4 regions of the Pseudoalteromonas sp. MQS005 genome follow, and region 4 is predicted to be linked to each of the others. Evidence: predicted binding sites of a transcription regulator. Region 4 holds the regulator's gene; each other region holds the start of a gene.
What was found. Region 4 encodes sigma-54, which starts transcription at its own class of promoters, with help from an activator protein. Its sites were predicted from a motif close to GTTGGCACGNNNNTNGNNT; they were not measured.
Positions count from the first base shown of each region.

Region 1: a site for sigma-54 is predicted at 1,088-1,106, ahead of A9479_RS02790 (flagellar basal body rod protein FlgF). Genes of this name have one in related genera too.
Region 2: a site for sigma-54 is predicted at 1,102-1,120, ahead of A9479_RS05160 (TorF family putative porin). Genes of this name have one in related genera too.
Region 3: a site for sigma-54 is predicted at 1,387-1,405, ahead of A9479_RS09905 (EF-hand domain-containing protein). Genes of this name have one in related genera too.

Region 1 covers NZ_LYRQ01000003.1:148,584-150,792, forward strand. The annotation lists gene flgG (flagellar basal-body rod protein FlgG) at 1-287, opposite strand, end outside; gene A9479_RS02790 (flagellar basal body rod protein FlgF) at 309-1,052, opposite strand; gene flgE (flagellar hook protein FlgE) at 1,186-2,209, opposite strand, start outside.
Region 2 covers NZ_LYRQ01000010.1:12,264-14,472, forward strand. The annotation lists gene A9479_RS05155 (hypothetical protein) at 1-849, shown strand, start outside; gene A9479_RS05160 (TorF family putative porin) at 1,222-1,899, shown strand; gene A9479_RS05165 (hypothetical protein) at 2,148-2,209, shown strand, end outside.
Region 3 covers NZ_LYRQ01000023.1:45,253-47,461, reverse strand. The annotation lists gene trkA (Trk system potassium transporter TrkA) at 1-92, shown strand, start outside; gene A9479_RS09920 (EF-hand domain-containing protein) at 178-393, opposite strand; gene A9479_RS09915 (EF-hand domain-containing protein) at 458-670, opposite strand; gene A9479_RS09910 (EF-hand domain-containing protein) at 809-1,021, opposite strand; gene A9479_RS09905 (EF-hand domain-containing protein) at 1,092-1,304, opposite strand; gene A9479_RS09900 (flagellar brake protein) at 1,818-2,209, opposite strand, start outside.
Region 4 covers NZ_LYRQ01000020.1:19,289-21,497, forward strand. The annotation lists gene lptB (LPS export ABC transporter ATP-binding protein) at 1-598, shown strand, start outside; gene A9479_RS08890 (RNA polymerase factor sigma-54) at 668-2,167, shown strand; gene hpf (ribosome hibernation promoting factor) at 2,194-2,209, shown strand, end outside.

The DNA of each region.
Region 1 (2,209 bases), on a different contig from region 4:
ATCCAATCTAATGAATTTTCAGTGGTGAGCATGTTACCTTGGGAAAAGTTTTTCTGATTAGCGACAACCTTAGTACCCGCACCCAGCATTAAGCCTGATGGCATTTCGGTATCTTGCGATGAACGTCCGCCTGGTTGGTTAATATTTTGGTAGAGTAAATCTTCAAAAATAGCGCGGCTTTTTTTGTAACCTACAGTACTGGCATTCGCTAAGTTATTTGATATAACCGATATATCAGTTTGTTGAGCGTCAAGCCCAGTTTTACTTATCCATAATGCTGGATTCATAATAATATCCTCACGTTAAAGTTAAACTATGCGCATCAGCTGCTCTTGACGTTCGTCAATCTCTTCAGCTGTTTTCATCAGTTTTACTTGTAATTCAAATTGGCGTTGGTGATTGATCATATCGACCATTTCATGCACAGGATTTACATTCGACATTTCTAACGTGCCGCTCAGTACTTGAACATTAGCTGATGTTTCAACAGTTTCACCTGGCTTGGGCCTAAACAGACCATCATTGCCTTTTTCAAGCGTAGCGTTGTTTGCATCAATCACTTTTAGCCGATCAACTTCTTCTAAAAAGTTAGCCGGTGCGCCTTGAGGGCGAACTTGAATAGTGCCATCTTTGCTAAATTCTATTTTTTCAATGGGTACGGGTAATATGATTGGCCCGCCTTCGCCAATAACTTGACGACCATGACTTGTCATGAGCATGCCTTCGGCTGTGATATTTAATGTGCCTACTTTGGTATAGGCTTCATTTCCTGAGGCATCTTGAACACTCAGCCATGCGTTATCACTCATCGCTATGTCTAAGTCGCGACCTGTTTCAACAATACCCCCCGATGTCATGTTTGCGCCTGGGCGCTCCTGCATAGCAAAAACACGGGTCGGCAAACCTTCACCGAAAGCCTGCATTGATCGTGCTTGCGCAAAATCAGATTTAAACCCTGTGGTATTCGCATTTGCCAAATTATTGGCTTTAAGAGCAAGCCCTTGCAGGCTTTGTTTAGCGCCAGATGCCGCTATGTAGACCATTTTATCCATAACATCGACTCATTAAGAAATCTATACATGTGTAAATGCAATATAAGTGCCAAATTAAGTTTAAGTATGAATAAGATTTTAGGAGAGTAATAAAAAAGGCTGCACGTAGCAGCCTAAGTAAATCAAAATATGATTATCGGATCTGAAGGATGTTTTGTTGAATAGTTGAATTAACCTCAAGCGCACGAGAGTTTGCTTGGAAGTTACGCTGCGCACTAATCAAATCAACAAGCTCATTGGTTAAGTTTACGTTAGATTGTTCAAGAGCTGACGAATTGATATTGCCTAGTGTTCCTGAACCTGGCTCACCCGCGATTGGTTCACCTGACGTTAGACTCTTTTTCCAAGCAGTATCACCCACTTGCTGTAGACCTTGTGAGTTCGAGAAACGCACCATAGCGACTTGCCCTAAGAAAGTTGAATCACCATTACTGTATGACGCTACGACTTTTCCATCGGTACCAATATCAATACCTGCTAAGCGACCAACCGTCGCACCATCCTGCTCAAGTGCTTTTACCTCAAAGCGACTTGCATATTGAGTAGGTATTTTATTTGTTGTAGCAGCTTGATCCCGCCAATTTATCTCTACATCAACAGGAAAGCTTGCACCATTTGAAAGCAAGTCAGATAACCCTGCAGCAGCTCCTGCACCACCTGGCACTGTTAATGGGTTAAATGTATTACCTGTGTTCGCAATACCATTAGTATCTTGCGGAAGACCACTAGAATCAAATTTAAATGTGCTTATTGGTGTATAGGGAGCCACCGTTTGCTCTACACCATTAGTATCAAAGGATTTACCGTCTAATGTAGCATGCACATCCCATTGATTCTCATCGCCGGGAACGCTGGGGTCATTTTTAACAAAGAAAAATTGAATTACATGAGGTTCACCTAATGAGTCATAAACCGTTGTTGAGGTCGATGAATTGTAAGTCGCACTCTCGGCTGGATCAAAAGGAAGAGTTGGAGAATCTACTCGTGAATCAAGGTTAAATGAACTATATACAGTTGTTGTTGCACGAGGAGAACCAGACGAATCAGGAATTTGTAAAGCAGAAGAAGTACTAAGACTTACAGAAGTCGTATCTCCTGTTGCTTCATCGACAGGAAAACCTTGTAAATAATTGCCTTTAGCATCAACAACAAAGTTA
Region 2 (2,209 bases), on a different contig from region 4:
GTAGAGCAACATAAAGAACTGGTGGCACTTGATGAGCAGCTACGTTTAACTACTTATATTGCAGGCCTGCGTGAAAAGCCGTTAAAAGATATGATCCCTGAAGACTTACTCGCTTTTAGCGGTAAGCATATGGCATCACTCGATCCGAGTACTTATAACTTTGATGTAGAATGGTTTGCCTCTACCAAAAGCGCCAAAGGTTTTCACCAGATGCTGGCTGATTTGCCAGGTGCATTCGACGATGCACTCAGCAACATTCCACTTGAGGGTGATGTAGCGCTAGGTAATTACCAACAATTTGTAATTGCTTATTTGAGTGCATTTAATGGTAGTGATGAAAAACCAACTCTGGCGCCTGCCACCCGTTTATTAGCAATGCGTCGCCCTGATGTGTTTACTCCAATTAGTAACAGTCGCTTAGATGCACTTTGCTCCGCACTTGGTATCACCAAATTAAATAACCGTGACTTTGAGCGTTACTGGCAAGATGTAGTACAAAGCATTCACGCTATGTCATGGTTTAAAATGGCCAATGCTGGTAATGAACTAGAAACACAGTTGGTGGACATTAAAGCGCTTATACCTTGCTTTTTCTATTATGCAGATACTAATACTGCAGATAACTCTAACTACATTAAGCTACTTAATAAACCTACACGTAGCACTTCTAGCAGCAGTAAAGCGCCACGCCGCGGCAAAGAATCGGCTGAAATATTAGTGGACCGCGCACTTGCTGCTGATGACATCCCAGAGCATATTCGTGCTAAGCGTGATTCTATTATTAGCGAAGTACAAAAAGGCCGTGGTGTTAACGAAACAATTACACTTATGCGTACCATTTTTGGATAAAACGTATATCAAACGCAATTAGCTTTAATAAACTAGCGTAACGTTAGGGTCTGTAGACCTTTCAAGGTTAAATTTTCAAAGGCCAATAGATCCTAATATAGATAGCCTGGTAGCGCTCTAATGGTGCAGCCAGGCTTTTTTTTGCACCAGCAGTGTGTTCTTTCCTTACATACTTTTCACAAAGCGTCTTTGCGCATAATTTCAACACCTTGTTTTATAATATAAAATTTATTTTTTATTGAATAAATGGAAGCTGGCACATACAGTGCAATTCCCCCTGCAGTAACGTAATAATACGCCGCCGTTCAAAAGGTTGTAGTCGTTTATAATAAAAAACCTTGGCGTGCAAAATCATACAATGGGAAATGAAACATGCTAAAACTACAAAAAACAATACTCATCGGTGCATTGGCATTAACAGGAATGACATCAACTACTGCATTTGCCGAAGTAACAGCCAATGCAGCCGCTACTTCTAACTACTTATGGCGCGGACAAGAGCAAACTGGGGGCGATGCAGCTGTATCTGGCGGTATTGATTACGCTAATGAATCTGGATTTTATGCAGGTACGTGGGCGTCAAATGCGTCTTGGGCAGATGAAATGACTTACGAACTAGACTTATACGCCGGTTTTGGCGGCGCTATTAATGAAAACGTAAGTTATGACGTAGGTTATATTTATTACGCTTACCCAGATGCGGCATCAGGTGCCGATGCAGATTTTTCAGAAGTTTACGGTAGCATTAGTGTGCAAGGTTTTACATTTGGTGCAGCCGTACTTGCAACATCTGCTGCCAGTGGTGATGGTACTGATTTTGGTGATTCACTGTATTTAAACGCCGATTACAGCTTCGCTGTTGGTAGCAATGGCACTGAAATGGCGCTACACATAGGGCATTACTCAGGCGATTTCATCGGTGATGACAATATTATTGATTATGGTGTATCAGTGTCTAAAGATGGTTTTACCTTTGGCCTATCTGATAACGACATGGACGGCTCAGATGTTAAAGCTTATGTAGCCTACGCTGTCGACTTTAGCCTATAAAAAGAATGTGTTACTTGCTGCAACACTAAGGGCCGCAAGGCCCTTTCTCATATTTAAACCACCTAGAAAATAGTTGTTTACAAAAAAAACAATAAGATAACATTAAAATTCGAAATCACGATTAAGGATTATTATGAATTTATCAAAAAAAATCACAGCTATTTTAGCGTTTTTTTTAATCACAATGAGTACATTTAGCTATGCAACAATGACATGCCGTTGCACCTCAGGTAGCATGACGGTTGTTCATGGTGAGGGTGGTACAGTTAGCTATTCGTGCTCTGGTGGTGGTCAAGTTTCTTGTAGGATA
Region 3 (2,209 bases), on a different contig from region 4:
TGTCAGGCGATCATGTAATCATGTTCTTAATTGATAAAAAGCACATTAACGTGGTTGAAAAGTTATTCCAAGTTAGCGCTATTTTTCTATAATTAAACTGCTTGAGTTAAGTAATCAACAAGCACAAAAAAGCCGCTGACTATTAAGCGGCTTTAGTGGAGTATGATGGGTTAATACTTATTGTACTCTTGCAAACTCTTCTTTAGAAAGTTCACCATTTCCGTCGGTATCTAAGTCATCAAAAATGTTCATTAGTTGTTTATTAGCGGCGGCTTCCTGCTGGCTAATTACACCATCGCCATTACTATCAAAAGAGGCAAAATCTACCGCTGCATAAGCTGCTGATGATGACGCTAATACTAAAATCGCAAGTGTTGTGTTTAATGCTTTCATAATAAGTCTCCTATAAGAGGGAAATCCTTTTCTGAGATCCCTGTGCAATGAAAAAAGTCAAAAATTAAAAGTTTGCAAACTCAGCTTTAGAAAGCTCACCATTACCGTCAGTATCAAGCTCAGTAAATGCGGCTGTTAAATCAGCGTTTACAGCGGCTTCGCTTTGACTAATAGCACCGTTACCATCAGTATCAAGCATGTCAAAGTCGCTTGCTGCAAAAGCAGCTGATGAAGAAGCTAGCGCGATAAGTGCAAATGTTTTATGTAATGTTTTCATAATTTAATCCTTCAAAATGTAATGCAATGGTCTATCAAAAAATTGTGTCTGGCTATCACGGTCCTTGTTATTCTCTTTCATAGGCTTCCTTGCCTATTTAGGTTGTCTTTGGCAACTCAGAATATACTTAGCCTTGCCTTATGCTTTCGAAAATTCTTCTTTTGATAGCTCACCGTTTTGGTCAGTATCAAGCTCTGAGAACATGCTCATTAATTTTGCATCAACCGATGCTTCGCTTTGGCTAATAGCGCCGTTACCGTCGGTATCTAGTGTGTCAAAGTCGCTCGCTGCAAAGGCAGCTGATGAAGAAGCAAGAGCGATAAGTGCAAATGTTTTGTGTAATGTTTTCATAATGAGTATTCCTTAAAATCGTTTAAATAATGGGGGAGCTTTTAACTCCCAAAACTTTAATAGCTTAGGGTTATGCTTTAGAGAACTCTTGTTTTGATAACTCACCGTTTTGGTCAGTATCAAGCTCTGAAAACATGCTCATTAATTTTGCATCAACCGATGCTTCGCTTTGACTGATTGCGCCGTTGCCGTCAGCGTCTAGCGTGTCAAAGTCGCTTGCTGCAAAAGCGGCTGATGAAGAAGCCAATGCGATAAGTGCTAAAGTTTTATTAATGCTTTTCATAATCTATCTTCCTTCAAAGTTTATGTTTTATGCGATTAAGTGTTTTACTTTAAATCACGTTTCGTTCAATACAGCCTGACTATTACAACTTCGATGCCAAAAATATAAAAACCATAATTTTCAATAAATTAACCAGCAACTAGCTGAAAATGGCGCTATTTAACTCGTTATTTTGTTGCTTTTTAGCAACAGTAGATAAGGCAATAAAATTAAAACAATAAAAATCAAAGAGTTGAGTTTAAGGAAAATCCCACACAGTCGATGAGCAATCGCTAAAAAAGAGGATTAAATAAACAAAAAGGAAGGTGAGTTGAGTTTAATTTTGTTATAAACAAAAAAATCAGAATAAAAAACATATTTAACTAATTGTTTTTAATGAATTTATAAAATAAATTTGAAATGGCTTTTAAAAATAACAACAACACATGGCTATTTGTTGCAAAAGAGCGAAAATGTTAGAGCTTGTTGATATTTTAGAATTGTAAAATGTTCAGCGTCGACAGATAACAGGCCTTATACAATTTCAACTTCAAGTGCACTAGGGTCAATGAAGTGATCCCCCATCAGGGCTTTCATTTGCTCTTCACTGGCAAATAATCGAATTCCGCAATATATGCCCTTAGCATGTTTTTTCACACTGCATATTTGCCCTTCGTGCTTTGTATCTTCATCAAACACTACGATGCAACGCATATCTTTAATGTCGTCGATTTCTTGGGTTGTTTTAATATCAAACATAACACCCGTTAACGAAATATCTTTTATAACGCCTTCAAAAGAAGGGCGATCATCCGATAATTTTAACTTGGCTGGAAACAGCGTCGGTATACGCGCTTGCGAGCGCAGTTCAAATAGCTGTACTTGTGAAGGATAGTCGATAAACAATAACTTAGCCGGGTGAGATG
Region 4 (2,209 bases):
CACCACTTTTTATATGATTGTAGGCCTTGTCCCTAGCGATAAAGGCAAAATATCAATTGATGATAAAGATATTACTTTATTACCGATGCACAGCCGGGCGCGTTTAGGGATTGGTTATTTACCGCAGGAGTCGTCTATTTTTAGAAAGCTGACTGTTTATCAAAACTTAATGGCTATCTTAGAAACACGTAAAGAATTAAATAAACAACAACGCGAAGATACCTTAAATAATTTACTTGATGAATTTAGCATTCAGCATATCCGCGACAGCCAAGGTATGGCCTTATCAGGTGGTGAACGTCGCCGCGTTGAAATTGCTCGCGCGTTAGCAGCAAACCCTAAATTTATCCTTTTAGACGAACCCTTTGCGGGGGTTGATCCTATCTCAGTATTAGATATTAAAAAGATTATAGAGCATCTTAAAAACCGTGGCATTGGCGTACTTATTACAGACCATAACGTGCGCGAAACACTTGATGTTTGTGAAAAAGCCTACATAGTTTCTCATGGGGAGTTAATTGCATCAGGCACTCCTGAATACGTATTAAACGATAAAACAGTACGCGATGTTTATTTGGGCGAGCAGTTCAAGCTCTAATATGTGTGTTATTCCACTAAGCATCTGCTAAGATTAATCATACTAATTTAAAAGGATTGTTAGAGATACATGAGGCAATCATTACAGCTGCGCATGGGCCAGCAACTTACAATGACTCCACAGTTGCAACAAGCAATTCGCTTATTGCAACTCAGTACATTGGATCTCCAGCAAGAAATTCAAGAAGCGCTCGATAGCAACCCCTTGCTTGAAGTTGAAGAACACGATTACAGCGAAGACACTGCAGGTAAAAACGAACAAAAAGCCGATAACGATGACTTAACGCTAAGTGCCTCAGCTGACGATAAACCTAGCGAGTATGAGCAAGACAGCGGCGAAGCAATGACCAAAGACACCATTAGCGATGATATGGCTATGGATGTTACTTGGGATGAATATATGAGCGCAGCGCCTGCCTCTTCATCGGGCCCAATGCCAGAAGATGAATCTATTTATCAAGGCTCTTCGACTGAAACGCTGCATGAGTATTTAATGTGGCAACTTCAATTGACGCCGTTTAGCCCTACCGATGAAGCGATAGCTATTGCAATTGTAGAAGCTGTGGACGACTCAGGGATTCTAACCCTTAGCTGTGAAGAAATATTAGAAAGCTTTAACCAAGAAAACGACGGCGAAGATGAAGTTGAACTTGACGAAATAGAAGCGGTACTAAAGCGTATTCAACTATTTGATCCAGTGGGAATAGCCGCGCGTAGTTTACAAGAGTGCTTGTGTATTCAGCTAAATCAATTTGATAAAGACACACCTTTTTTAAACGAAACAAAAATGATCTTAACCGATCATATTGATTTACTTGCTGCACGTGACTATCGCACGTTGATGAAAAAAACAAAGCTTAAAGAAGATGAGCTTAAAGAAATCATGACGTTGATTCATACGCTCAGCCCAAAACCGGCAGACACTATTGTTAGAGAAGAGTCTGAATACGTTATTCCTGATGTGTCGGTTAAAAAAGTTAAAGGTCGTTGGGTAGTTGAATTAAACCCAGATAGCATGCCTAAGATCAGAGTAAATAGCCAATATGCAGCTATGTCGCGTACGGTTAAATCAAGTGGTGATAGCCAGTTTATTCGCTCGCACTTACAAGAGGCTAAATGGTTTATAAAAAGCTTAGAAAGTAGAAATGACACGCTACTTAAAGTAACCAACTGTATTGTGCAGCAGCAACAGGCCTTTTTTGAACACGGTCCTGAGGCTATGAAGCCTATGGTGCTTAACGATGTGGCTGAAATGGTGGAAATGCACGAGTCGACTATATCGCGTGTTACTACGCAAAAATACATGCATACACCACGTGGCATTTTTGAGCTTAAATATTTCTTTTCAAGCCATGTAAGTACTGAAAATGGTGGCGAATGTTCATCAACAGCAATACGTGCATTAATTAAAAAATTAATCGCTGCAGAAAACTCAGCTAAACCATTGAGTGATAGTAAAATTGCAGATATATTGGCAGAGCAAGGAATTAAAGTAGCGAGGAGAACCATTGCAAAATATCGCGAATCTCTAGCTATTCCCCCGTCTAATCAACGTAAAAGTTTGATTTAAGGCGTACAACAAAGAGGAAAATGTTTATGCAACTGAATTTAA